3 regions of the Streptomyces sp. NPDC048637 genome follow, and region 2 is predicted to be linked to each of the others. Evidence: riboswitches for the same ligand, from Rfam matches in the RefSeq annotation. Region 2 holds a riboswitch; each other region holds the start of a gene.
What was found. A riboswitch is a leader RNA that binds a small molecule or an ion and turns the genes downstream of it on or off. The one in region 2 is predicted to bind thiamine pyrophosphate.
Positions count from the first base shown of each region.

Region 1: another riboswitch for thiamine pyrophosphate. It lies ahead of thiO (glycine oxidase ThiO); the one in region 2 lies ahead of thiC (phosphomethylpyrimidine synthase ThiC).
Region 3: another riboswitch for thiamine pyrophosphate. It lies ahead of AB0C46_RS23820 (thiamine ABC transporter substrate-binding protein); the one in region 2 lies ahead of thiC (phosphomethylpyrimidine synthase ThiC).

Region 1 is NZ_JBEZHQ010000045.1:331-9,730, reverse strand. Features, by position in the region: gene AB0C46_RS35190 (DUF4126 domain-containing protein) at 1-352, shown strand, start outside; gene AB0C46_RS35185 (NAD(P)/FAD-dependent oxidoreductase) at 447-1,964, shown strand; gene AB0C46_RS35180 (hypothetical protein) at 2,247-3,401, opposite strand; gene metF (methylenetetrahydrofolate reductase [NAD(P)H]) at 3,438-4,355, opposite strand; gene thiE (thiamine phosphate synthase) at 4,511-5,176, opposite strand; gene AB0C46_RS35165 (Rv2175c family DNA-binding protein) at 5,289-5,654, opposite strand; gene AB0C46_RS35160 (FAD-dependent oxidoreductase) at 5,793-7,034, opposite strand; TPP riboswitch at 7,190-7,302, shown strand; gene thiO (glycine oxidase ThiO) at 7,300-8,523, shown strand; gene thiS (sulfur carrier protein ThiS) at 8,600-8,815, shown strand; gene AB0C46_RS35145 (thiazole synthase) at 8,825-9,400, shown strand, end outside.
Region 2 is NZ_JBEZHQ010000002.1:97,363-106,762, forward strand. Features, by position in the region: gene AB0C46_RS03260 (cupin domain-containing protein) at 36-353, shown strand; gene AB0C46_RS03265 (DUF5326 family protein) at 578-802, shown strand; gene AB0C46_RS03270 (IclR family transcriptional regulator C-terminal domain-containing protein) at 1,205-1,975, shown strand; gene AB0C46_RS03275 (SsgA family sporulation/cell division regulator) at 2,080-2,502, shown strand; gene AB0C46_RS03280 (YibE/F family protein) at 2,545-3,969, opposite strand; TPP riboswitch at 4,040-4,196, shown strand; gene thiC (phosphomethylpyrimidine synthase ThiC) at 4,190-5,968, shown strand; gene AB0C46_RS03290 (hypothetical protein) at 6,169-7,059, opposite strand; gene AB0C46_RS03295 (metallophosphoesterase) at 7,285-8,388, opposite strand; gene AB0C46_RS03300 (LacI family DNA-binding transcriptional regulator) at 8,652-9,400, opposite strand, start outside.
Region 3 is NZ_JBEZHQ010000020.1:36,364-45,763, forward strand. Features, by position in the region: gene AB0C46_RS23805 (hypothetical protein) at 1-915, shown strand, start outside; gene AB0C46_RS23810 (ABC transporter ATP-binding protein) at 1,010-2,083, opposite strand; gene AB0C46_RS23815 (iron ABC transporter permease) at 2,084-3,736, opposite strand; gene AB0C46_RS23820 (thiamine ABC transporter substrate-binding protein) at 3,805-4,881, opposite strand; TPP riboswitch at 4,985-5,105, opposite strand; gene rlmN (23S rRNA (adenine(2503)-C(2))-methyltransferase RlmN) at 5,139-6,245, opposite strand; gene AB0C46_RS23830 (hypothetical protein) at 6,496-7,293, shown strand; gene AB0C46_RS23835 (phosphatidate cytidylyltransferase) at 7,523-8,689, opposite strand; gene frr (ribosome recycling factor) at 8,689-9,246, opposite strand.

The sequences.
Region 1 (9,400 bases), on a different contig from region 2:
CGGCCACAACGGTTCGCTGCCCGAGCTGGCGGCGGGCGTGGTGGGCGGCTCCACGGCGCTGCTGAGCCATCTGGTCAAGGCGGGCACACGGATCGCGGTCAACACCTCGCCGGAGCCGGCCAGCAACATCGTGGTGAGCCTGGCCGAGGATCTGGGGGTCGCTGCGCTCATCGCCTTCGCCGTGTTCCATCCGGTGGCCGCGGCGGTCATCGCGGGGACGCTGCTGGCCGCGGGGATCGCGGTGGTGGTCTTCCTGTGGTCGCGGATCCGCAGATTCCTCCAGCGGCGGCGGCAGCGGCGGGCGGAGAAGCGGCCGGCCGCGGTGGACGGTGCGGCACCTCCGGTGACCTGACGGCGGGCTGCCGCCGGTGGCGCGCGGGCGCTGTCGGGCCCGGCCTTCCACAGCCGTGCGGGCGTTGTCAGTGGGTCCGGATAAAGTCGCAGGCATGGCACGGATTGCGGTGATCGGCGCCGGGATGGGCGCGATGGCAGCCGCTGCCCGGCTGGCCGTCGCGGGCCACCGGGTGGCGGTGTTCGAGCGCGGCGCGACGTATGGCGGCGCGGTGCGGCGGCTGGCACGGGACGGCTTCGCCTTCGATACGGGGCCGGGGCTGCTGCATCTGCCGGCCGTCTACCGCGATCTGTTTCTCAAGACCGGCCGGGAGCCGTTGGAGAGCTGTATCGAGCTGTCCCAGGTCGACCCCGCGGCCCGGCATGTCTTCGCCGACGGCACGGCCGTCTCGCTGCCGAACGCCTCGCGGGCCGGGGTGCTGGCGGCCCTGGACGAGGCGCTGGGCGCGGGCTCCGGGGAGCGCTGGAGCGAGCTGGTGGGCCGCGCCCGCGATGCCTGGGACGCCACCCGCCGGCCGCTCCTGGAGGAGCCGCTGTGGCAGGACTGGCGGGTGCTGGGGCGCGATCCGTATCCGGCGGTGCGCAGACGCGGCCTGTTCGGCCGGGGCAAGGGCCCCACGACCGCCACCCTCGCCGAGGTGGCCCGCCGCGAGCTGGCCGATCCCCGGCTGATCGCGCTGCTGGAGAGCCATGCGCTGGCGTACGGCTTCGACCCGCGCAGCGCCCCGGCGAGCGCCGTCGTGCTGCCGTACATGGAGCAGACCTTCGGGAGTTGGTACCCGCGCGGCGGTATGGGGGCGCTGGCCGACGCGCTGTACGAGCGCTGTGTGGCGCGCAAGGTGGAGTTCAGCTTCGGCGCGGCGGTGACCGGGATCGTGGAGAAGGACGGCCGGGCGGCGGGCGTCGAGCTGGCCGACGGCCGGGTGTCCGAGGCGGAGTTCGTGGTCGCGGGCGTCGACCCGGTGCGGCTCGTGGAGCTCTGCCGGGGGCGGGAGCCGTGGGGTGCGGACGATGTCCGCCCCGCCCTGGGGCCGGGTGACCGTGCCACCGGACGGCTCACGGTCTGTCTCGCGCTGCGCGGCGCGCGCCCCGGGGACGCCGCGCATCGGACGGTGGTCCATGCTGCGGACCGCACGGCCGAGTTGGAGGGCGTGTTCGGCGACGGGTCCGGGCCGCGGACCCCTTGTGACCGGCCCACGGTGACGGTGCTGCGCCCGGACGACCCGACCACCCGGCCGGACGATGCCCATGAGGCCGTGACCCTCACCGCGACGGTGGCTCCGCACGGGCCGGTCGACTGGCAGGACGGGGAGGCCGTGGCGGCCGGCGCGGAGCGGATGACCGAGGTCGCCGAGGCCGCGGTTCCCGGGCTGCGGGAGCGGGTGCTGTGGCGGGAGGTGCTACCCCCGGCGGACGACGCGCTGGTGCCGGGACCGGCGCTGGCGGGCCAGGAGGGCCGGTTCCTGCGGCCCGGCAACCGCACCCGGATACCGGGGCTCTACGCGGTCGGTGGCTGGTCGCACCCGGGCGGCGGGCCGGCGCATGCCGGGATGTCCGGCGCGATCGTCGCGGGCCTCATCGTGAACGGCGACGACTGGCACGGCTCGACGTGAAGCACGGCTCCACCTGAGGCGCAGCTCGACGTGAAGCACGGCTCCACCTGAGGCGCAGCTCGACGCGTGGCACGGCTCGATGCGAGGCGCGGCTCGACGCGAGGCACGGCTCCACCTGAGACACGGCTCGACGCGATGCGCAGCTCGACGTGAGGCACGGCTCCACCTGAGGCACGGCTCGACGCGATGCGCGCCTCCACCTGAGACACGGCTCGACTGAAGGGAAGGGTGACGGGCCGCGGGGACCCGTAGCACCGTCCGGCCGGTCATCCGGCCGCCGGCTCAGTAGCGGTACTGCTGCCCGTCGTAACCCGGCTGCTGGTAGGGCGGATAGGGCTGCTCGGGCGGGAGTTCACCGTCGCGCTGCTGGGGGACCCAGACGCCGCCGGGCGGGGTCTCCCCGTAGCCCTGGCCCGGGTACTGGCCCAGCGGCTGCCCCTGGCTGTCGTACTGCTGCGCGGCGTAGGGCGGTTGGGCGTAGGGGTCCGGCTGCGCGTACGGGTCGTAGGGCGCGGCGTACTGCTGGGTGCCGAGGTACGGGTCTGCGTAGGGCGCCTGCCCGCCCTGGCCCAGGCCGTCGCCGTATGCCGCGTAAGGGTCGGCATAGGGGTCCTGGGCGCCGGGGCCCTGGCCGTAACTGCCGTCGTAGGCATAGCCGTTGCCGTCGCCGTTCCCGTTGCCCGCGGCGCCGTTGTAGGCGTCGTAGCCGTAGCCGTTCTGCTGGGCGCGGGCATCGGGACTGTAGATGCCGTACTGGCCCGTCTCGTCGGGCATCGGCTGCGGGGCGTAGACGGCGGTGGCGTCGGCCCGTGCCGCGTAGTCGTCCTGGACCGCGAACGGCTGGGTGGCGTAGGCGTCCTGGTCCTGCTGCGGCTGGTAGGGGTCCTGGCCGCGGTAGCCGTCGTCGGCGTTGTAGTTGTAGGAGCCCGGCCCGCCGTAGGAGCCCTGCCCGGCAAAGGTTTCCTGCGCGGCGAAGGGCTCCTGTGCGACGAAGGTCTCCTGCGCGGCGAAGGCGTCCCGGCTCTGGAAGCCGCCGGTGCTCTCGAAGGTGTCCGGGCCCCCGTCGAGGACCGGGCCGGTGCCGTCGGTGGGCGGTACCGCCTCCAGGCCGGAGACCTGCAGGGTCGGTTCGGCGGACGGCGGACCGGCCGGGCGGGCCCGCCGGCGCCGGCTCTCACCGGGCTTGCCGCCCAGGGACCAGCCGGTGGTGAAGCCGCGGCGGAAGGAGAGCGTCACATTCGTCTGCCCGATGGCGAAGGCGATCAGGCCCAGCCCGATCACGATCACCGAGGGGATGATCACGCCGATGACCACACCGAGGAAGCCGGTGAAGGCGACCAGTCGCCAGCGCAGCCGCGCCTTGTACTGGAGCAGCACCTCACCCAGCAGCCACAGGGCGACCAGACCGAATGCGATGTAGAGGATCGTCCAGCCCATATACGCCCCTCTTCCGCCGCTCGCCGGCCACCGTGATCAGGACTGCTGGTGCAGGCCCAGATTCTCGTAGATTTCCAGGGTCGCCGTGGAGTGGTTCAGGGTAATGAAGTGCAACCCGGGAACATCCTCGGCCATCAAGCGTGCGCACAGTTCCGTTGCGTACTCGATCCCAATGGAGCGTACCGCCGCGGGGTCGTCCTTGACGGCCAGGATGCGCTCCGCAAGCTCGGGCGGGAAAGCCGCGTTGCTGAGCTGAGCGAACCGTTCGATCTGGCGCACGTTCGTCACCGGCATGATCTCCGGAATGATCGGCGTGGAGCAACCCGCCGCCGCAACCCGGTCCCGGAGCCGGAAGTAGTCCTCCGGGTAGAAGAACATCTGGGTGATGGCGAAGTCCGCACCGGCCCGGCACTTGGCGACGAAGTGTGCCACATCGGTGTCCCAGTCCGCCGAGCGCGGATGCATCTCGGGGAAGGCCGCGACGCCGACGCAGAAGTCGCCGGACTCCTTGATCAGCCGGACCAGGTCGGCGGCGTAGCCGACGCCGTCGGGGTGCCTGACCCACTCGCCCATCGGGTCACCGGGCGGGTCGCCGCGCAGCGCGAGCATGTTGCGGATCCCGGCGCCGGCGTACTGGCCGATGATGTTGCGCAGGTCCGCCGTGGAGTGGTTGACCGCGGTCAGATGGGCGACCGGGGTCAGGGTGGTGTCGGTGGCGATGCGCTCAGTGGCGCGCACCGTGCCGTCACGGGAGGTGCCGCCGGCGCCGTACGTCACGGAAACGAAGGTCGGGGAGACGGCCTCGATCCGACGAATGGCGTTCCACAGGGTCCGCTCACCCTTCTCGGTCTTCGGGGCAGCGAACTCGAACGAATAGGACTGCTTGCCGGAAGCGAGCAGTTCGCGCACCGTGTGCGCACGATCAGTCCTGGTGGAAGCTGTACCTAGGGCCATACCGGCAGGTTAACCACCGGCCGGGCGCACACCAACCGGCATCGGCGTAATGCCTGGTTGGTCGGCTTCGTGTCCACTGGTTGGACATTTTCCGGTCGCCAGGACGACAGGAAAGTTTCCCTCGCCCGCAAGTCGCCGCCGCGAAGTGATCCCGGTCACCCCGGGAGCTTCTGGGCGTCCCAGGTCCGGATGCGCTTGGCCAGGGAGGCGGCCGCAGCTCCCGGATCGTCCGCCTCGGTGATCGCGCGGACCACGACGACCCGACGGGCACCGGCCCGCAGCACCTCGTCCAGATTCCCGGCGTCGATCCCGCCGATCGCGAACCAGGGGCGCTCGGGGGCCCGGGCAGCCGTATGGCGGACCAGGTCGAGGCCGGGGGCGTGGCGGCCCGGCTTGGTGGGGGTGGGCCAGCACGGGCCCGTGCAGAAGTAGTCCACACCGGCCTCGGCGAGCGCGGCGTCCACCTCGGCCTCGGCATGGGTGGAGCGGCCGATGAGGATGTCCGGGCCGAGGAGGGCGCGGGCGGCCGGCACCGGCAGATCGCCCTGGCCGAGGTGCAGCACCTCGCTGCCGATCGCATGGGCGACATCCGCCCGGTCGTTGACCGCCAGCAGCTTTCCGTGCCGCCGGCAGGCGTCCGCGAAGACCTCGAGATGCCGGAGCTCCTCTCCGGCCTCCATGCCCTTGTCGCGCAGCTGGACGATGTCCACGCCCGAGGCGAGCACCGTGTCCAGGAACTGCGGGAGATCGCCCTGCCGCTTACGGGCGTCCGTGCAGAGATAGAGCCGGGCGTCGGACAGGGCCTGTCGTGCGGTGCTCATCGGGCGGCTTCCCCCCAGGTCGGGGGCGTACGGCCGGGCCTTCCGGCACGTACGCCCCTCGGGTGCGGTTACGGATGCGGGTGCGGCGGCCGAGCGCGCCGCGCCGGGCGGGTCAGACGGCGAGCGCCTGGGCCCGGCGCTTCACCTCCGTACCGCGATTCTCGCGCAGCGCCTGGGCAGGCGTGCCGGGCAGGCTCTCATCCGGGGTGAACAGCCACTCCAGCATCTCCACGTCAGTGAAGCCGTCGTCCTTGAGGAGGGTGAGGGTACCGACGAGGCCCTTGACCACCTTGTCGTCCTGGATGAAATCGGCGGGCACATGCAGCGCCCTGTTCTCGCCGCGGCGCACCGCGATCAGCTGGCCCTCCTTGACCAGCTGCCGCACACGCGTCACCTCGACGCCGAGCTGTTCGGCGATGTCGGGGAGGGTGAGCCAGGCGGGGACGAGTCCATCGATGTTTGCGTCAATCTCGGTCACAGGACAAGCCTGCCACCTCGCACTGACAGCCGGTAGCCGGGCATCGCCATCAGGGGCTTCCTGCACACCGGCGGGTGACGGCGCAAGGGGCTGTCCGACAGGCCGGCAGCCGGCGGTCACAGGGCGGGCCGGCGCCCGCTACACGGCCGCGGACTTCAGCGGCACCGACGCATTCGCGGCCCGCTCACGGTCCAGTACGACGCCCCGCTCGATCAGCTTGCGCCCCTGGGCGAGGTCCCGCGGCCGCCCCACGGCCAGCAGCGCGACGAGCCGCCCCTCCCGCAGCCAGATCACCGACCAGGCGGCCCCGGCCGGGTCACCGCGCCAGACCAGCTCGTCGGCGTTCCCGTGATGGCCCGCGTACTGCACGAACCGGCCGAACTGCTCGGACCAGAAGTACGGCACAGGGTCGTAGACCAGCCCTTCGGCGTCGCCGCGGGCAATGTTCTCGGCGACCGTACGGGGGCCCTGGAGGGCGTTGTCCCAGTGGTGGATCAGCAGGCGGGTGCCGTAGCGGGCCGATGGGAAGGAGGCGCAGTCGCCCACCGCGTAGACGTCGGCCACGGAGGTGCGCAGCTGGTCGTCGGCGAGGACGGAGCCGTCCTGCGGTGCGACCTCGACGCCCGAGCCGGCCAGCCAGGCGGTCGCGGGCCGGGCGCCGATCCCGATGACCACCGCGTCGGCCGGCAGGGTCGTGCCGTCCGCGAGGGTGACCGCGCCCGCGGTGACGGACGCCACCCGGGCACCGGTGCGCAGCTCGGCACCGGCGTCCGTGTACCAGCCGGTCATATGGGCGGCGACCTCGGCGGGCAGCGCACCGGCCAGCGGGCGGTCGGCGGCCTCGACGACGGTGACCGCGCAGCCCGCCTCGCGTGCCGCGGTCGCGAACTCGGCGCCGATCCAGCCGGCCCCGACGACCACGATCTCGTGCTGGGCGGCGAGCACCGGCCGCAGCCGTTCGGCGTCGTCCAGGGTGCGCAGCAGGTGAACGCCGGGCAGGCCCTCACTGCCGGGCAGCACGATCGGGTCGGCACCGGTGGCGATGACCGCGTAGTCGTAGGAGACCGGTCCGCCGGCCGTCTCGACGACATGGGCGTCCGGCAGCAGGGCGGTGACCGGGCGGCCGAGATGGAGCTCGATGCCGAGCGCGGCGAAGTCGACGTCGAAGGTGGAGCCTTCGGCCTTGCCCAGCAGGACCGCCTTGGACAGCGGCGGCCGGTCGTAGGGCTGGTGGGGCTCGTCGCCGAGGAGCGTGATCGCGCCGCGCCAGCCCTGTTCGCGCAGGGCGACCGCGGTCTGCACTCCCGCGATTCCCGCGCCGACGATCACGACGCGCGGCGTGCGGTCAGGGGCCTGGGAGGACTTGCTCTGCTCGCTCACCCGATCACTCTAGGACGGTCCGTGACGCCGCTCGCAGCAGCACGCAAGGAGATCTCTGACACACCGTCACGATCGGCCGTCCCGGGGTGCGGGCCCCGGGTAGCCGCGGAGCGTGGCCTTACGGCGCGTCGCAGCCCCGTATTAGGGTGATGGATACACGCACTCGCGGGAGCCCGGGCGGACCGGGCTGAGAGGGAGGCTGGCCGGCCTCCGACCGTACGAACCTGATCCGGGTCATGCCGGCGAAGGGAGGGGCTGGAAGCCCATGCATTCATCCGCCACACCGTCGGGAGCGGCCGCGCCGGGTCCCGATGTACTCGTCCTCGGCGGCGGCATCATCGGCCTGGTCACCGCCTGGCGGGCGGCCGGCCGCGGGCTGACCGTCGCGCTGGCCGACCCCGCGCCCGGCGGCGGCGCGGCCCGGGTCGCCGCCGGGATGCTGGCCGCGGTCACCGAGCTCCACTACGGCGAGCAGACCCTGCTGGGCCTCAATCTCGCCTCGGCACAGCGCTACCCCCGTTTCACGGAAGAGCTGGAGGAGGCCGCCGGGCAGCGGATCGGCTACCGGCGGTGCGGCACCCTGGCCGTCGCGCTGGACGCCGACGACCGCGCCCATCTGCGCGAGCTGCATGCGCTGCAGACCCGCTCGGGGCTGGACTCGCAGTGGCTCACGGGGCGCGAGTGCCGCCGTCTGGAGCCGATGCTGGCCCCCGGGGTGCGCGGCGGGCTGCGGGTGGACGGCGACCATCAGGTCGATCCGCGGCGGCTGGTGAGCGCCCTGCTGGCCGCCTGTGAGCGCGCCGGAGTGGCGTTCCACCGGAGCCCGGCCGCGCGGCTGACGGTCAGCGGCGGGCGCGCCACGGGCGCCGAACTCGCCGACGGCACACGGCTGTCGGCGGGTCAGGTCGTGCTGGCCGCGGGCAGCCAGAGCGGCCGTCTCGCCGGCGTCCCCGACGAGGTGCTGCCGCCGGTGCGGCCGGTCAAGGGCCAGGTGCTGCGGCTGCGGCTGCCGGACGTGCCGGCCGGCAGCCCCGCCTTCCTGTCGCGCACCGTACGGGCCGTCGTCCGCGGCGGGCCCCTCTACCTGGTGCCGCGGGAGAACGGCGAACTGGTCGTCGGCGCCACCAGCGAGGAGCTGGGCTGGGACACCACGGTGACCGCGGGCGGGGTCTACGAGCTGCTGCGGGACGCCCACGAGCTGGTCCCCGGCATCACCGAGCTGCCGCTGGTCGAGACCTGCGCCGGGCTGCGCCCCACCGCCCCCGACAACGCGCCGCTGCTCGGGCCGACCGAGCTGCCCGGCCTCCATCTGGCCACCGGCCACTTCCGCAACGGTGTCCTGCTGGCGCCGGTCACCGGTGACGCGATGGCCGAAGTGCTGGCCACCGGGAGCCTCCCCGAAGAGGCCCGCCCCTTCTCCCCCGTGCGCTTCTCCCCCGCCACCCCGGGACCGGAGCGCACCCGTGCCCCCGAGGAGCAGCCCGTATGAGCGAGCGCAGTGACCGAACGGTGAAGAGGTACGCGGGTGGCCACGGCACACCCGCCCAACGAAGCGAGGCCGGCGCATGAGCGCGTCCACCGTGTCCGTGTCCGTCAACGGCGAGGCCCGTGCGATCCCCGGCGGACTCACCCTCGACCAGATCGTCGCGACGCTGTCCCAGGCACCCGCCGGGGTGGCCGCGGCGGTCAACGAAATCGTGGTGCCGCGCACCCAGTGGCCCACCACCCCACTCGGCGACGGCGACCGCGTCGAGGTACTCACCGCAGTCCAGGGAGGCTGATCCGCAGACATGGCCGACGATCCGCTCACTCTTGCCGGCACCACCTTCGACTCCCGTCTGATCATGGGGACCGGTGGTGCGCCCAGCCTCGACGTCCTGGAGCGGGCGCTGCTCGCCTCCGGTACGGAGGTGACAACGGTCGCCATGCGGCGGCTGGATCCGACCGTGCAGGGCTCGGTGCTGTCCGTACTGGAACGCCACAGCATCCGGGTACTGCCGAACACCGCGGGCTGCTTCACCGCGGGTGAAGCGGTGCTCACCGCCCGGCTCGCCCGGGAAGCGCTCGGCACGGACTGGATCAAGCTGGAGGTCGTCGCCGACGAGCGCACCCTGCTGCCCGACCCGATCGAACTGCTCGACGCCGCCGAGACCCTGGTGGACGACGGTTTCACCGTGCTGCCCTACACGAACGACGATCCGGTGCTGGCCCGCAAGCTGGAGGACGTGGGCTGCGCCGCGATCCTGCCGCTGGGCTCGCCGATCGGCTCCGGGCTGGGCATCCGCAATCCGCACAACTTCCAGCTGATCACCGAGCGGGCCGGCGTCCCGGTCATCCTCGACGCGGGCGCGGGAACGGCGTCGGAC
Region 2 (9,400 bases):
CAGACGAGTCTGAATCATCGAGGGGTGCGAACGGCATGAAGGCTTTCCGACTGGATGAGCTGGAAGCGGAGCGGGCCGCGAACGACGGTGCGTATCTGCAGTTCCTACGGGAGCGCAACATGTCGGTCGGTCTGTATGCGCTGGATGCAGGCAGCATCGATCCCCAGCAGCCGCACGCGCAGGACGAGGTGTATCTCGTGGTCAGCGGCCGGGCGGCGATCACCGTCGGGCAGGAGACGCAGTCGGTGGCACGGGGCAGCGTGGTCTATGTGCCGGCCGGGGTGCCCCACAAGTTCCACCACATCAGCGAGGACCTCCGGGTGATGGTGGTCTTCTCTCCTCCTGAGAGCTAAGGGCCGGGCTCCGGGACCCGTAGGGGAAGGGTCAGGGGAGGACCGGGGCTGCGAAGCCCCCACGGCCGTGGTCCGCGTCCTAGCATCGTGGGTGAAGGGAAACCTGAGGCGCGGGGCGGCAGACACGCAGCACGCGGACGGTGCCATCGGCGCGATCCAGCGCGGCAGACAGATAGCGCGGTACGGACAACGACAGCGCGAGAGACAGAGAGCAGGGGAGAGCAGTGGCCGGTAAGGGGATATTCGCAGGGCTTCCGTGGTGGGTCACCTGGGTCGTGGTGCCCGTCATCGTGATCGTCGTCTTCGGTGGACTGATTGCCACCGCACTCGGCTTCCTGATCGGCGTGCTGTTCAAGGTCCTCATCGCGGCGGCCCTGATCGCCGGAGTCATCTACCTCGTCCGCAGGGTCAGCGGCTCGTCCTCTTCCTCGTCGAAGAGTGACTGGTAGGCCACAGCCGAGGAGGCCGCCGCCGGTGCCCGATCGCCGGCGGTCGCCGGGGCTCGCTCCCGCTCGGCGCTGGCCGCCGGACGGTCACCCCGCAAAGCACCCCCGGCACACCTCATCGCGACGCAGTGGGGTCAGCTGTCGAACCCGGCCCGCACAGTCCCGCTCAGCGGTGCGCGGACGGGGTAACTCCCGGCGACTTCGGGCCTTCTGGCTCCCTCCGCCGAGTTAGAGTGCCGATCGCAGGCGTCTTCCGGACGGTGGCGTTCCGGAAAATCCCGGGTGAGAAGAGCCCGGTCCGGGCGTCCTCGTGGGTGCCTGGAAGACGCGCGCGGTCGCGGGAGTTGGTCCCGCGGCCGGGGCCCCGTGCCCCATTGCGAGCGGACCTGGGGGTTGGCGTTGGCAATCGTGAACGGCGAATCCACCTCCCACCCCACCTTGATCGGATCGGTACAGCGGGCGCTCCGGCTACTGGAGGCGGTGGGCGCGCATGCCGACGGCGCGCCCGCCAAGCAGCTGGCGAGAGAAGCCGGGCTGCCGCTGCCGACGACCTACCACCTGCTGCGGACCCTGACGCACGAGGGCTATCTCCAGCGTGAGAACGGTGTCTTCGTCCTCGGCGAGGCGGCCGAGGCCATCGGCGGGGCGGGGGCCAGGCGCCGGCAACGGGCCCATATCTCCGAGGCGCTGGCCCTGGCGGGCCAGGTACTGGGCGCCGCCGTCTACTTCGCTGTCTACCGGGAGGGTGAAGTGGAGGTGGTGGCGGTGACCGACGACCCGGCGCGGCCACCGGTCGTGGAGTGGGTCGACTTCCGAACCACCGCCCATGCCCATGCCATCGGGCAATGCCTGCTCGCGCAGCTTGACGAGACAACGAGGAAGGAGCATCTGGCACGCCATCCCGTCCAGTCGATAACGCCCTTTTCCGTGCGAACTGAGGACGATTTGCTGCATCGTTTGGATACGGTGCGTCGTCGCCAAGTCGCTTACGAGCGGCAGGAATATGCCCTGGGCACGGTGTGCTCCGCCATCCCCGTCCAGGTCGGGGCGGCCGTCGCGACGCTGGCGGTTTCCCTGCCCGTGGACGAACTGCGTCGATTGCGGTCCGTTACAGACCGACTACGGAAAATGGCGGAGGCGACACTAACGACACTCGCCTTCTCTATCAGTATCTGAAAACTCACTCCTTGTGATCTGCTGGCACGTGGCAGACGATGGCGCCAATAGGGCTACGGGGGTTGTTTCCCGGCCATCTCCGATCAAGTGCGGGGCAGTGGTTGATGACCGACACAGTTCAGGCAGAAGTGATCATGAGCTTCGTCGTCTCGGAGGAGCTTGCGTTCCGGATTCCGGTGGAGCTGGACTTCGCCAGCGCCGATCCGTACGCCGTCCGCCTCACCTTCGACCTGCCCGGCGATGCGCCGGTGACCTGGGCATTCGGCCGGGAGCTGCTGCTGGACGGGCTGAGCCGGCCGTCCGGTGAGGGCGATGTGCGTATCGAGCCGGCCTCCCCCGAGCACCTCAGCGATGTCCTCATCAGCCTTCAAGTCGGCGCCGAGCGTGCGCTGTTCCGGGTGAGTGCGGCGCCGCTGGTCGCCTTCCTGGACCGTACGGACCGGCTGGTGCCGCTGGGTAAGGAAGAGGTCTGCGACACCCTGGAGGCCGTACTGGACCAGATCCTCACGGAGGCCCCGGCCGGCTGACCCGGCCCCCGTCGGCCCTCCCCCGCGCCGGCCTTCCCGTCCTTACTGCTTACGTCGCTTGCCGCGTCCCCCACGTCGTCCCGGCCGGCCACCCGTGGGGCTCGCCGGCACGCCGCCGGTAACCCCGGCCCCGGACCCCGCCCCGGTTCCGGTCCCGGCTCCCTGTCCGGCTTCCGTGAAGACGTCCGTCGGCGCGCTCTGCTCCTTCTGCTGCTTCCGGTCCGCCGAGACGACCAGCGCGGCCAGCAGGGTGGTCAGCGGCACCGCGGCGACCAGTCCGATGCTGCCCACGAGCGTACGGACGATCTCCTCCGCAACCACCTCGCTCGAAGCGACCGTGCCGACGCTGCTCTGTGCGATCGAGAACAGCAAAAGCAGCGGCAGTGCGGCGCCCGCGTAGGCCAGCACAAGGGTGTTGACGACGGACGCAATGTGATCCCGGCCGATCCGCATCGCGGCGCCGTACAGCTTGCGCCAGCCGGCCGACGGGTCCGCCTCCTTGAGCTCCCAGACCGCGGCGGTCTGGGTCACCGTCACATCGTCGAGCACGCCCAGCGAGCCGATGATGATCCCCGCCAGCAGCAGACCGCGGATCTCGATATCCGGGTACAGACCGTGCACCAGCCCGGTCGTGTCGTCAGTATTGCCGGTCAGCAGCGCCCAGCCGATGAATACCGAGCCGAGCAGCCCGATCAGCAGCAGTGAGGCGAGCGTGCCGAGCACGGCCACGGAGGTACGGGCCGTCAGCCCATGGCACAGGTACAGCGCGATCAGCATGATCGCGCTGCCGCCGACCACCGCCACCACCAGTGGATTGGAGCCCTGCAGGATCGCCGGAAGGATGAACAGCGTCAGGACCACAAAGCTGGCCGCCAGCGCCACCAGGGCGAGTAGGCCGCGCAGCCGGCCGACGATCACCACGGCGAAGGCGAAGATCGCGGCCAACAGCCACATCGGGAGCGACCGGTCGACATCGCTGACCGAGTACTGCAGATCCTTCGGCGCCTTGGGGGAGTACGCCACCACCACCTCCTGGCCGGTGGTGTAGTGGCGCAGCGCGTCCGGTGTCACCACCGTCTGGAAGGTGCGCCCCTTGTTCTCCCCGGTGGTGACTTCGATCGTCGCCTGCTGGCAGGGCTTGCCCTTGTCCGCTCCCCCGGTCGGTGGCTGCCCCGTCGGCGACGGGGGCTGGGGCTGCTGTTCGGCATGGACATCCGCACAGTTCACCTCCACCACTTTGACCACTCTGGCCGTCTCCGTGGGCTGGTCGAAGCCGACCCCTGACGGTTTGTGGGGCGGTGCACCGCCCGGCCAGAGCACGACCAGGCCGACCGCCACCGCGGCCGCGAACGGGATCAGTACCGCCGCGATGACCTTGCGCAGATGTCGGGAGACGGGCGCGGCAGGACCATGGCCGTGCGCATGGGAGTGCGGCGCGGAGTGATGGTGGGACTCGTGAGGGGACACCGCCCGATCATCGCAAGAACTCAAGGGGCCCACTGTTCACCGCGCCACATCGGCCGCTACCGTGGTGGCACTTTGCAATCGCGGGAGCTCGGAGCACCGGGCTGAGAGGGCGCTGACCTCCGTCCCAGCGGCGTTTCACGTGAAACGCCGGCGGACGGAAGCCGCTGCGTCGACCGCCGAACCTGTTACCGGGTAATGCCGGCGTAGGGAGTTGGGTCTCATGACTCTGCAGGATGCACGCACGCCCGAAAAGGGTGCCAACGGTGGCGAAAAGCCGCAGATCGGCTGGCACAAGGGCTATGTCTCCGGATCGCGCCCGGACCTTCGGGTGCCGGTCCGGCGGGTGCACCTCACCAACGGCAAGGACGTGACGCTCTACGACACGTCAGGGCCGTACACCGACCCCAATATCGAAACCGACGTCCGCCGTGGCCTGACGCCGCTGCGGGAGAACTGGATCATCGGCCGCGGCGACACCGAGGAGTACGCGGGCCGCCCCATGCGGCCCGAGGACGACGGCCTCAAGCACACCTCGCCGCGCGGCGGACTCAAGAACCTCGACGCGGTCTTCCCCGGCCGTCCCCGGCAGCCGCGCCGCGGCCGTGACGGCGCCGCGGTCACCCAGCTCGCCTACGCCCAGCGTGGCGAGATCACCGCGGAGATGGAGTACGTCGCCCTCCGCGAGAAGGTCACGCCCGAGTTCGTCCGCGACGAGATCGCGGCCGGCCGTGCGGTGCTGCCGGCCAACATCAACCACCCGGAGATCGAGCCGATGATCATCGGCAAGAACTTCCTGGTGAAGGTGAACGCCAACATCGGCAATTCGGCGGTCACTTCCTCCATCGAGGAGGAGGTGGAGAAGATGACCTGGGCGACCCGTTGGGGCGCCGACACGGTGATGGATCTGTCCACCGGCCGCAATATCCACACCACCCGCGAGTGGGTGCTGCGCAACTCCCCCGTCCCCATCGGCACCGTCCCCCTCTACCAGGCGCTGGAGAAGGTCGACGGCAAGGCCGAGGAGCTGACCTGGGAGATCTACAAGGACACCGTCATCGAGCAGGCCGAACAGGGCGTCGACTACATGACGGTGCACGCCGGGGTGCTGCTCCGCTATGTGCCCCTCACGGCCCGCCGCAAGACCGGCATCGTCTCCCGCGGCGGTTCGATCATGGCCGCCTGGTGCCTGGCACACCACCAGGAGTCGTTCCTCTACACGCACTTCGAGGAGCTCTGCGAGATCCTCGCCTCCTACGACGTCACCTACTCGCTCGGTGACGGTCTGCGCCCCGGCTCCATCGCGGACGCCAACGACGAGGCGCAGTTCGCGGAGCTGCGGACGCTCGGCGAGCTGAACACCATCGCCAAGCGGCACGGCGTACAGACCATGATCGAGGGCCCGGGACATGTCCCGATGCACAAGATCAAGGAGAACATCGACCTCCAGCAGGAGATCTGCGAAGAGGCCCCGTTCTACACGCTCGGCCCGCTGACCACCGACATCGCGCCCGCCTACGACCACATCACCTCCGGTATCGGCGCGGCGATGATCGCCTGGTGGGGCACCGCGATGCTCTGTTACGTCACGCCCAAGGAGCACCTGGGCCTGCCGGACCGCGACGACGTCAAGACCGGCGTCATCACGTACAAGATCGCGGCCCATGCGGCGGACCTGGCCAAGGGCCACCCGGGCGCTCAGGAATGGGACGACGCGCTCTCCGACGCCCGTTTCGAGTTCCGCTGGGAGGATCAGTTCAACCTGGCCCTCGACCCGGACACGGCTCGCGCCTTCCATGACGAGACGCTGCCCGCCGAACCGGCGAAGACGGCCCACTTCTGCTCGATGTGCGGCCCGAAGTTTTGCTCGATGAAGATCAGCCAGGACATCCGCCGCGAACACGGCGGCGACCTGGCACTCGACCCCGAGGCCGGAATGGCCGAGAAGTCGAAGGAGTTCGCGGCGGCGGGGAACCGGGTGTACCTGCCGTTGGCGGACTGATCGGCTGACGGCGTGTGGTGGGGGCTCCGGCGGTGCCTCCACCACACTCGTCTGCTGCGTACCACCGTCCTAGGGGGCGCCGAGGGACTGTCCGGGCGATCACGAGCAGAGCGGGATGATGGTCGGCACCGCAGGGACAGGAGCTCCATGGAGCCGTGATGGTCCGGCCCGCCCTCATCGGGGTGGTGGTCCGGCCCGCCCTAATCCGGGTGATGATCCGGCCCGCCGTAATCGGGGCTGGTGAAGTCCGGGCTGGAGTAGCGCGGGCGGGATCCCGAGGCGCCGCTGTCGGGGCTGGTGAACTCGGGGCGGGTGTAGCCGAGGGTCGGGATGCGGCTCTCGGGGGACGTGGTGCGGCGCGGGACGTAGCGGGCCGGGTCGTCGTCCGGGGTGGCTGTGGGGTCGGCGAGAGCCGCTCGGAGAAACGGCAGCAGACCGCGCTCCAGAAGGGCGCGGCGCCAGGCCTCGCGGGCCTGGTCCAGTGCCTCGGCCGATCCCTCGGCTCCGGCGACCTGGGCGGACGCGCCGTTGCGCACCGCCGTGATGACCAGACCGGCCATGGCGACCAGGGTGCCCGCCGCGGTCAGCGCCGCGAAGATCCAGCCGACGCTGATCAGCGGCTGGGCCAGGGATTTGTCGGGGCTGAGGGCGCGCAGCACATACCCGATGAGGAGGAACAGGACCGCGGCGATGCCGGCGAGCACAGGGGCGAGCACGGCGATCATGGCGGTCAGCCCGGCGCCGGTGCTTTCGGCCTCGTCGATGACCGCGTCGCTGTCCGGTCCTGGTCTCCCGTCATCGGCCGCGTTCTGCTCCTCGCCGCCCGTATCGGCGACGGACGCGGTGGGCGCCGGCGCGCGCAATGCGGCGCGGAGCTGCACATAGCGTTGGTATTCGGCCGCGGCGCAGGCAGCGATGGCGGTGGTCGCGCTGAGTGCCATCGTGCGCAACTGCTCGGTGTGGAGAGGGTCTCCCGCGGCGGCGGTCAGGCCGTCCGCGCGGTATGGGGCGGTACGCAGCGCCTCATCGAGGATCCGCGCAAATTCCGCGCGGTCCTCGTTCAGCAGGTGCGGAGCGCTGTTCATGTGCATCCCCCGATGCTCCGTAGGGCCGTACGGCCGGCGTTGGCCGGGCAGTGGGCGGAAACGGAGGAGAGCCTGCTACGGATAGCCCCGATGGTAGAGCGACTCCGGCGCGGGGTGACAGAGAGTTTGCGGAAATTGAGTAATGCACCGACCGGTTTCCGCCGGTGCCGTCCCCCGTTTTCGTCCTGACCGCCCGTCGGCCGGCCTGGCGTACGACTACCCGTACAACCCTCAGCCAGCCAAGGGAAGTTGAACGACCAATAGCTTTCCGGCCATCGTGATGCCGCCGTCCATGGCGATGGCCAGACCGTCGGCGTAGACATGCGGACCGTCGACCGCGACGCCGTCGCTCTCGCCGTCCTCCGTGCCGACCTCGCCCAGCAGATACGGGATCGGGCTGTGGCCGTGGACGACGCGGTCGCCGCCGTAGGCATCGAGGAGTTCCCGGACGGCTTCCGAGCCGGCTTCGTCGCGGAAGGCGAAGCGCTTGGTGAACTTCCGGAACAGATCCCAGACTTCGTCGGCGTCGCTGCGGGTGAGCACGTCGTGGACGGTGTCGTTGACGGCCTCGATGGAGTCGCCGTATTCGAGGTAGGCGGTGGTGTCGGAGTGCACGAGCAGATGCCCGTCCTCCTCCATCACGGCGTCCAGCCGGGCCATCCACTGGAGGTGGTGGTCCTCCAGGCGGTCCATATCGGTCTTCTGGCCGCCGTTGAGGAGCCAGGCGGCCTGGAAGGACGCGGTGCCGGCGCCGGACTGTACGGGGGTGTCGCCGAACCGCTTGGCGCCCAGCAGCAGGAGCTCGTGGTTGCCCATCAGGGCCTTGCAGTAGCCGCCGGCCGCTGCGGCCTCCGCGGAGAGCTGCATGACGAGGTCGATGACGCCGATCCCGTCCGGGCCGCGGTCCGTGAAGTCGCCGAGGAACCAGAGCCGGGCGTTGCCCGCCGCCCAGTTGCCGTCGGCGTCGATCAGGCCCTCGGCGGCCAGCGCCTCGCGCAGCTCGTCGTAGTAGCCGTGCACATCGCCGACGACGTACAGCGGGCCCATGCCCTCGGGCGCGTCGGGGTCCGTGGCCGGTTCGGGCACCGGGACGACCGCCGGGCGGTCGATCAGGGTGTCCGTACGGCCGGGGGCGATGACCGGGAGGTCACGCGCGGTCGGGGTGTACTCCTCGGGCAGCTCGGCCGGCGGCGCCACGGGGGGCGCGGCCGGCGGCGCGGCAGGGGCACCGGCGGGCAGATGGAGCGGCGGGCCGACAGGCGGCGCGGGGGACCCGGCGGGCGTGCCGGAAGGCACTCCGGGCGGCGGAGCAGGCGCCGGAGTTTCTCCCGCCATGGTTCGCACCATGGGTCCCAGACTGGCCCCCTGAGTCATCGACCCCTCCACCGTCGCGCCGCCGTGCACCTCTCGGACCTTTGCCTGGTCGACGGCGGTCCGCGGTGTCGTGCGCCCATCATAGGAATGCTGGTCGCGGGTTGTGACGCACCCGGGGGTGGTCAATCCGCCGGAGCCCGGCGTTCGCGGCTGATTTGTCCCGGGATCGCCCTGTTTTTTCCTCGTGGAAGAGAACGCCCGGTCGTCCGTATGTGGGAGCACCCTCAGTCGCCGGCCGGTCCCCGTGGCGGGCTGACGGTCGTTCTCGGTGACCGTCGTTGGGACGAGGCACGGACGATGAGATCGGTAGGTATCACCTGTTCGATGGGCCGGCCGTGGTCCAGCCCTTCGATGGCGTCGATGAGGATCTGGATGACGGCGGTGCCGATGCGGCGCGGTTTGAGGGACAGCGTGGTGATCGGAGGTTCGGTGGCGGCGTAGAGGGTGGACTCGCTGCAGCAGACCAGCAGCAGGTCCTCCGGCACCCGCAGGCCGTAGCGCCGGGCGGCGGCGAGCAGGTCCGTGCCGTTGGGGTCGAAGAGCCCGTAGACGGCGTCCGGGCGGTCCGGGCGGGCCAGCAGCCGGTCGGCGGCGACGGCCCCCGCGCACGGGTCGTGTGCCGGGTAGGACTCGTACACCGGATCCTGGCCGACCCGTTCGCACCAGCGCAGATAGGCGGTGGTGGACAGCCGGGTGTAGGTGTCGGTGGTGTTGCCCGTGAGGAGTCCGATGCGGCGGGCGCCGGCGTCGGCGAGATGGTCGAGCAGACCGAGGACGGCCGCCTCGTGATCGTTGTCGACCCAGCCGGTGACGGGCAGTGCGCCGCCGGGGCGGCCGTCGGAGACGACGGGGATGCCGTGCCGGACGAGTTCGGTGACGACGGGGTCGCCGTCGGCGGGGTCGATGACGACGGTGCCGTCGAGGGCGACGTTGGACCACACGTCGTGGCGGGAGGTCGCCGGGAGGATGACCA
Region 3 (9,400 bases), on a different contig from region 2:
GTGGCGGCGTCGGCCTGCTACGGCACGGGATCGGTCCTGCAGGCGGTGGGCTCCCGCAAGTCCGCCCGCCGGGAGGCGGCCGCGTCCTCCGACACCGGTGTCACCCAGCATGGCGGACCCAGCCTGTCGTCGACCGCGAAGGCGGCCGTGACCTGGGAATTCATGGTGGGCACAGTGCTGGACTTCGTGGGGTTCGGGCTCGGCGCGCTGGCGGCCCGGATGCTGCCGCTGTTCCTCTCCCAGACGGTGATCAGCGCCAATCTCGTGATCACGGCCGTACTGAGCATCAAGCTCCTCGGTATCCGGCTCAACCGGGCGGAGTGGTCGTCCATCGCGGTGGTCTGCTCGGCACTGGTGCTGCTGGCCACGGCCGCCGGGCCGGAGGGCAGCGGCCACACACCGATCGCCACACACTGGTGGCTGCTCGTCGCCTCCCTCGTGCTCATCGGCGGCGGCACACTGATCGTGCGGCTGCTCGGCGGACGGGCCGCGATCCTGGCGGGTCTGCTCTCCGGGCTGGGGTTCGGCGCGCTCGGTGTGGGCGTACGGGTGCTGAACGGTGTGGAACCCTTCCACCTGCCGTCCCTGCTCGGCGACCCCGCTCTCTACGCGATTCTCGTCGCCGGTATCGGGGGCATGTACCTGCACACCGTCGCCCTGCAGATCGGCTCGGTGAACGGCGCCACGGCGGCGCTGGTGGTGGGCGAGACGGTGGTCCCCGGCATTCTCGGGGTGCTGTGGCTGGGTGACTCCTCCCGTCCGGGCTTCGCCTGGGTCGCGGTCCTCGGCTTCGTGGTGGCGGTGGCCGGCGCTGTCGCGGTCGCCTGGTTCGGCGAGCCGGAGCCGGAGCCCGGCGCACCTCAGGCCGGGTCATCGGAGGCCGACGAGCTGCCCACGGAGGCCGCGGCCCGCTGAGGCCGCCGCCGCGCCTGCACGGCGCAACTGCCGGACGTGGGGCGCCTGGTGGCGGCCCACGGCCCGGCGCCCCACCGGATGCCCCGCCGCGCGGTCAGCCCGCCGGGGCGGAGGCGTCCAGCACCACCACGTCCTGCGCATGGAAGGCGATGCCCACCCGCTCGCCCACTTCGGGCGCGTCCCGCAGTGCGCAGGCCGCCTCCACCTGCGGTCCGCCGGAGGGCTGGAGCAGCAGCGCGACATGGGTGCCGCGGAAGGTACGGGCCGCGACCGTGCACGGCAGGCCCTCCGGGGCGGCCGTCAACCGCACACCGGCCGGCCGTACCAGCAGCCGGCACGGCCCGTCCGGGGTGGCTGCCGGGACGGGCACCTTCCCCCAGGGGGTGGCGGCGGCCTCGCCCTGCACCGTCGCCTCGACCACGTTGTCGAAGCCGAGGAAGCGGGCGACGAATTCGGTCGCGGGCCGCTGCCAGACCTCCAGCGGGGTGCCGGTCTGCGCGATCCGGCCGTCCTGCATCACCACGACCCGGTCCGCGAGCGCAAAGGCCTCGCCCTGGTCGTGGGTGACGGCCAGCACGGTCGTGCCCAACTCGTGGAAGAGCCGGCGGAGTTCGACGACCAGCCGTTCGCGCAGCCCGCGGTCGAGCTGGCCGAGGGGCTCGTCCAGCATCAGCAGACGGGGGCGCGGGGCCAGGGCGCGGGCCAGGGCGACCCGCTGCTGTTCGCCGCCGGACAGGGACGCCACGGCGCGCCGCTGGGCGCCCGGCAGCCCCACGAGGTCCAGGAGTCCGGCGACCGTACGCTCCTGGTCACCGCGCGAGGAACGCCGCATCCGCAGCCCGAAGGCGACGTTTCCCGCGACATCGCGCTGCGGGAAGAGCTGGTGGTCCTGGAACATCAGGCCGACCCCGCGCCGGTGTGTGGGCACTCCCGACTGATCCCGCCCCTCCAGCAACACCTGCCCCGCGTCGGCCTGTTGGAGCCCGGCGACCACTCTCAGCAGGGTGGACTTGCCGCTGCCGCTCGGCCCCAGGACGCATACGATTTCGTGGGCGGCGACCTCCAGGTCCACCGCGTCCAGCGCGGGGCGGCCGCGGCTGCCGAAGCGGACGGTCACCCCGCCCAGCCGCAGCAGCTCCTGCGCCGTGGTGCCGGCCTGTGCCGTCATCTAGAACTCCCCGGATCGGTCGATGGGTCGCAGGCGCTCCAGTACCAGCAGGGCGGCGGCGCACACCACCATCAAGATGGTCGACAAGGCCATCGCCTGCCCGTAGTTGAGCTCCCCCGCACGCCCCAGCAGCCGGGCCACGGCGACCGGCAGCGTCGGCTGGTCCGGCCGTGCGATGAAGACCGTCGCGCCGAACTCACCGAGCGACACGGCGAAGGCGAAGCCCGCGGCGATCAGCAGCGCCCGCCGCACCATCGGCAGGTCGACCTCGCGCCACACCCGCCAGGGCGAGGCGCCGAGTACGGCGGCCGCCTCCCGCAGCCGGCCGTCGACGGCCCGGAGGACCGGCAGCATCGTCCGGACCACGAACGGCACCCCCACCAGCGCCTGGGCGAGCGGGACCAGCCACCACGAGGCGCGCAGGTCGAGCGGGGGTTCGTCGAGGGTGATCAGAAAGCCGAAGCCCACGGTCACCGCGGAGACTCCCAGGGGCAGCATCAGCAGCACGTCGAAGCCGCGGACGAACCGGCTGACCACGGGGGTCCGCCCGGACGGGCCGCGGCGCAGCCTCGGGAGGGTCAGGGCGGCGGCCGCCAGTCCGCCCACCACCAGCGCGATCACGGTGGCCGCGGCCCCGTAGGCGAGGGAGTTCCACAGGGCGTCGAGGGGGGCGACGGCGAAGGTGCTGTCGGCGCTCGCGGCGGAGCTCAGCGAGGTGTAGAAGACCGCTCCGTAGCCGTCCGGCCCGGCGAACGACCGCTCGACGAGCACCACCAGCGGCACGAGCAGCAGCACGGCGATGACGGCGAACGTCCCCCACAGCAGCGCCCACTGGCCACCGCCGCGCGGCCGGCGGGCCGTCTGCGACGCGTCCACGAGCCGGAGCGCGGATTCCCGGCGGCGCACGGTCCAGGCGTGCAGCGCCAGTACGCCCAGCACCGCCGCGAATTGGATCATGGTGAGGACGGCGGCCGTCGGCAGATCCAGGAAGTCCGCGGTCTGCCGGTAGATCTCCACCTCCAGCGTGGAGAAGGTGGGGCCGCCGAGAATCTGCACCACCCCGAAGGAGGTGAAGGTGAACAGAAAGACCATCAGGGCGGCGGCCGCGACGGCCGGCCCCAACGCGGGCAGCGTGACCCGCCGCCAGGCCTCGAACCGCCCGGCGCCCAGCACCCGCGCCGCCTCTTCCTGACGCGGATCGAGCTGTCCCCAGAGCCCGCCGACGGTCCGTACGACCACGGCGTAGTTGAAGAAGACATGCGCCAGCAGAATCGCCCACACCGAGGTGTCCAGGCGCACGCCCCACAGGTCGTCCACCAGTCCGCCCCGCCCGACCAGCGCCAGGAAGGCCGAGCCGACGACGACGGTCGGCAGCACGAACGGCACCGCCACGACCGCCCGCAGCAGCTGTTTGCCGGGGAAGTCGAAGCGCGCGAAGACATAGGCGCCGGGCAGCGCGACCAGCAGCGTCAGCCCGGTCGAGGCCGCCGCCTGCCAGACGGTGAACCACAGCACCTGCACGACATCCGGGTCGCTCAGCACCGCGCCGAACCGGCTGAGCTGCCACTGCCCGCCGTCCTTGAGCCCCCGTCCGACGATCGCCACCACGGGATAGGCGAAGAACAGCGCGAAGAAGGCGAGCGGCACCGCCATCAGGCCGAGCCGCACCGCCGTCCCCCGCGCGGGCCTGCCGCGCCGGGCGCCCGTGACGTCCGCAGGCGCTACTTCAGAACGAGTGAGGACCACTGCTTGATCCACTGTTCGCGGTTCTTGGTGATCGTCTCGGGGGCCAGTGTCGCCGGCTTGTCGATCGTCGTGCCGTACTTGGTGAACAGCTCCGGCACCTCGGCATCCTTGCGGGCCGGGTTGACGAACATCTGCAGCGGTACGTCCTCCTGGAACTCCTTGCTCAGCAGGAAGTCCAGCAGCGCCTTGCCGCCCTTCTCGTTCTTCGCGCCCTTGAGCAGACCGCCGAACTCGATCTGCCGGAAGCAGGTGCCGGTCGCGACACCGGTCGGTGCCTCCTTGGGCGCGGGCTTCTTGCCGAGCACCTCGGCGGGCGGGCTGGAGGCGTAGGAGACCACCAGCGGCTTGTCGCCCTTGCCCTTGCCGGCCGCGGAGCCGGAGAACCGGTCGTAGTAGGCCTGGTCCCAGCCGTCGACGACCTCGACGCCATTGGCCTTGAGCTTCTTCCAGTAGTCCGGCCAGCCCTTTTCGCCGTACTTGGCGATGGTGCCGAGCTGGAAGGCGAGTCCCGGGGAGGAGGTGGCGGCGTTCTCCGTGACGAGCAGCCCCTTGTACCGGGGCTTGAGCAGATCGTCGAAGGTCTTCGGCGGCGCGATCTTGTGCCGGTCGAAGTAGCCGCGGTCGTAGTTGACGCAGATGTCGCCGTAGTCGAGCGGGGTGACCCGGTGCTCGCCCTTGTCGAGCTGCAGCCCCGCCGGGACGCTCTGCAGCCCCTTGGCCTGATACGGGCTGAAGAGGCCCTCGTCCAGACCGCGCGAGAGCAGGGTGTTGTCGATCCCGAAGAAGACATCGCCCTGGGGGTTGCCCTTGGACAGGATCGCCTGGTTCACGGCCTTGCCGGCGTCCCCGCCCTTGAGCATCGTGACCTTGTAGCCGCTCTTTTTCTCGAAGGCGGCCAGCACGGACTTGGAGACGCGGAACGAGTCATGGCTGACCAGCGTGACGGTTTTGGCGTCCGCACTCCCGCCGCCCGAGCTGCCGCACCCGGCGAGGGCGGCCATACCGACCGCGGCGACGACCGCCGTCGCGGTGATCCTGCTGGTGGTGCTCACTGAGTTCCTCCTGGCTGGCCAGGAAGAGACGCGGCCCTGCCCGATGTCCGCCGTTCCCGACGTCCCAGGACGTACGGAGCGGACTTCGGGCAGGGCGCAACAGCATGAGTGACGACCGAACTTCCTACCCGGAATGACCCGGGCGAGGTTCAAGGGTCTGCGGGCACCGTAGGACTACGGCGCTTCCGCACTCTCAGCGCTGTGGCGCTCCCCTGTCGGAATATGCATTTGTTCGACCACACGGTACCAGCGGGCGGTCAGCGTTCCGAGGCCGCGAGCTGCCCGCAGGCACCGTCGATCTCCTGGCCGCGGGTGTCGCGGACCGTCACCGGCACCCCGTGCGCCTCGATGGCCTGGACGAACGCCCGCTCGTCCTCGGGACGCGACGCGGTCCACTTCGAGCCGGGCGTCGGGTTCAGCGGAATCAGGTTCACATGGACCCGCTTGCCCTTCAGCAGCCGGCCCAGCAGATCACCGCGCCATGCCTGGTCGTTGATGTCCCGGATCAGCGCGTACTCGATGGAGATCCGGCGGCCGGACTTCTCGGCGTACTCCCACGCCGCGTCCAGCACCTCCCGCACCTTCCAGCGCGTGTTGACGGGCACCAGCGTGTCGCGCAGCTCGTCGTCCGGGGCGTGCAGCGACACGGCCAGCCGGCACTTGAAGCCTTCGTCGGCGAACCGCAGCATCGCCGGGACCAGGCCGACCGTGGAGACGGTGATACCCCGCTGGGACAGCCCCAGCCCGTCCGGCTCGGGATCCGTCAGCCGCCGGATCGCGCCGACCACCCGCTTGTAGTTGGCGAGCGGCTCCCCCATCCCCATGAAGACGATGTTGGACAGCCGCGCCGGTCCGCCGGGCACCTCACCGTCGCGCAGCGCACGCATCCCGTCGACGATCTGGTGCACGATCTCGGCGGTGGAGAGGTTACGGTCCAGTCCTGCCTGGCCGGTGGCACAGAACGGGCAGTTCATCCCGCAGCCGGCCTGCGAGGAGATGCACATGGTGACCCGGTCCGGGTAGCGCATCAGCACCGACTCGACGAGCGTCCCGTCATGCAGCTTCCACAGCGTCTTGCGTGTGGTGTCGTCGTCGCACGAGATGTGCCGCATGACCTTCATCAGATCCGGCAGCAGCTCGCTCGCCAGCTTCTCGCGCGCCGCGGCCGGGATGTCGGTCCACTGCGCCGGGTCGTGCGCATAACGGGCGAAGTAGTGCTGCGACAGCTGCTTGGCGCGAAACGGCTTCTCTCCGATCGCCGCCACCGCCTCGCGACGCTCGACGGGGCTGAGATCGGCAAGGTGCCGCGGAGGCTTCTTGGCCCCGCGCGGCGCTACGAAAGTGAGTTCTCCGGGTGCAGGCATGGTCCGTCCAGTGTGGCAGATCGTTTACGGGGGCCCAGGTGCGGCAGTGTCCCGCGCCCGGTGGGTGCCGATCATGCGCGGTCATCGCGCACCGAAGCAGGGGTCATCGCGCACCCAAGCAGGGGCAATCGCGCGCCGAAGGGCGGCACTCGCTCACCGAAGGGACGCAGCAGGCGTGTCCGCAGCCCGGTGCCTTCGTTGGCCACCGCGCCGTGGTGGCTGGTGTGGGGTACGTCAGGAGCGTGGAACAGTGGCCGTGACCCGTTGGATCGTGACCAACCTCCCTTCCTGGTTGCTGTTGGCAGGCCTCGTCGTCGTGATCGCCGGCGGGACAGCGGCCGTCCAGGCGACGGTCCGGCACCGCATCCCCCGCCTCAAGCGGGGCGAGCAGAACGAGATCGCGCAGTTCCTCTTCCCCGTGGTCGCGGTCGTCTACGGATTCCTCATCGGCTTCATCGTCCTCGCGCTCTGGGGTCAGGTGAACACGGCAGACCAGACGACGCGCACCGAGGGCGCGATGGTGACGCAGCTGGCCATGGGCAGCGAGGTGTTCGGCACGGCCGAGAGCGCGCGGATCAGGCAGAGCCTGTTGGCGTACGGACGCGCGGCGGCGGCCGAATGGTTCAGCGCCGCGGCCGGCGATACCGCACCCGAGGCCGAACACGCGCTGAGCCGCCTCCACAGCACGTACGAGAGCATTCAGCCCCGCAACGACACCCAGCGGGCCTTCCTCGCCAGCTCGCTCGCGTCCCTGAAGGAACTGAGCCTCGCACGCACCGAACGGCTGCTCCAGGCACGCACCAACCTCGGGCCACCCCTGTCCCTGTGGATGGCGGTCCTGCTGACCAGTGCACTGGTCCTCGGGTTCTCCGCCACCTTCGGCTCCGAGCAGGCTCTGATCCACTACGGGATGGTCGCGGCGGTGAGCGTCCTGGTTGCCACCAACCTGTTCCTCGTCACGGAACTGTCGTATCCCTACCTCGGTGAGTTCGCCACGTCGCCGGAGCCACTGCGCGGGGCGGTCCAGTTCTTGTCGTCGCCCCAGTAGGCGAGGCCGGGGGCCAGGACGGTGAGCTCTGCGGCCGTCGGCTGGGTCGCTCACGAGCGGGCCGAGGCGAGGTGGCCGGGCGGCCGGACCGCCCTCAGACATGCGGAGAGGGGTCCGCCACACAAGGTGGCAGACCCCTCTGGGCCATCGGAGGAGCGGCGCGGCGCGCGGGAGAGGTCGACGGGGAAGAATGCCTCTCCACCCGCCCTCACCTGCGAGGGCCCTGCGATCAGCCGGCTCCCACAAAGACCACGAACAGCAGCCAGACGACAGGCGCGGTCGGCAGCAGGGAGTCGAGCCGGTCCATGATGCCGCCGTGGCCGGGGAGCAAGGTGCCCATGTCCTTGATGCCGAGGTCCCGCTTGATCATGGATTCGCCGAGGTCGCCGAGGGTTGCGCTGGCCGCGACGGCGAGGCCGAGCAGCAGGCCCTGCCACCAGGCGCCGTCCGTGATCAGGAACTCCATGCACAGCGCGCCGGCCGCCATCGCGAAGAGCACCGCGCCGACGAGTCCCTCGCGGGTCTTGCCGGGGCTGATGCGCGGGGCGAGCTTGTGCTTGCCGAACCGCCAGCCGACCGCGTACGCCCCGGTGTCGCTGACGACCGTGAGCAGCAGGAACGTCAGCACCCGCTGCGGCCCGTCGGCCTCGGCCGCGAGCATCAGCGCCACGAACGTCGCGAGGAAGGGCACGTAGAACGCCGCGAAGACGCCGGCGGTGACGTCGCGCAGATAGTTCTCGGGTGCCTCGGTCATCCGCCAGACGAGTACGGCGAGCGCGGTGAGCGCCATCGCCACCCAGGCCCCCTCGGCGCCGCGGACATATCCGGCGACCACCATGGCGGTGCCACCGACCGCGAGCGGCACCAGCGGCACCTTGATGTCCTTGCGCTCCGCCAGCCGCGAGGTCAGCTCCCACAGGCCCACGACAACGGCGATCGCTATCACGCCGATGAAGACGGGCTTGTAGACGAAGAGCGACGCAACAATGATCGCGCCGAGGCCGACACCGACCCCTATGGCAGCGGGCAGGTTGCGGCCCGCGCTCTTCTTCTTCGGCTTCTCTGAGTCCGGCGAGTTGTCGGACCCGGAAAGAGAGGTGGGCATGGGCTCCTGCGGCTTTTCGTCGCGGAACAGGGGGCCGCTCCGTCGAGCAGCCCCCCGGTCGTCCAGGTGGTCCCGGCTATCCCGGATGTCCCGATGTTCCCGGTTGTCATCCTGGTATCCGCCTTGCCCGGGCACAAAGGGCATGGGCCGAGTCTGCGCCGCATCGCCCCAGTCGTACACCGGACCCGCCGGGGCGGGGGGCGCCGCTCCGCGAAGCGAGGGGGACGGTCCGTGATCGGGCGGTCCCCATTGACCGGCGCCGGGCGGGGCCCCCCAGGAAGGCTCGTTCATCAGACCTCGAGGAGCTCGGATTCCTTGTGCTTGAGCAGCTCGTCCACCTGCGCGACGTACTTCGCGGTGGTGTCGTCGAGCTCCTTCTCGGCGCGGCGCACCTCGTCCTCGCCGCTCTCCTTGTCCTTGACCAGCTTGTCGAGGGTCTCCTTGGCCTTGCGCCGGACGCTGCGGATCGAGATCTTCGCGTCCTCGCCCTTGTTCTTGGCGACCTTGATGAACTCCTTGCGGCGCTCCTCGGTCAGCTCCGGGAACGTCACTCGGATGATGTTGCCGTCGTTGCTCGGGTTGACGCCGAGGTCGGAGTCACGGATGGCCTGCTCGATGTTGCGCAGCGCGCTCTTGTCGAACGGGGTCACCACGGCCATCCGCGGTTCGGGAACCGAGAACGACGCCAGCTGGTTGATCGGCGTCATGGCGCCGTAGTAGTCCGCCACGATCTTGTTGAACATCGCCGGGTGCGCACGCCCGGTGCGAATCGCGGCGAAGTCCTCCTTGGCGACCACGACGGCCTTCTCCATCTTCTCCTCGGCCTCGAGGAGGATCTCTTCGATCACCACTTGCTCCTGGTCTTTTCGGTAAGAAGCAGAGCCTCGCCCCTGCCGCGCGTCTTCTCCTGCACGGTGTCCGACCGGCAGGCAGTTGTCCATCCCCGTACCGAGGTCTTCCCCCGGCCGGGAGTTGCCGCCCGTATGGGCCGATGCCCGTACG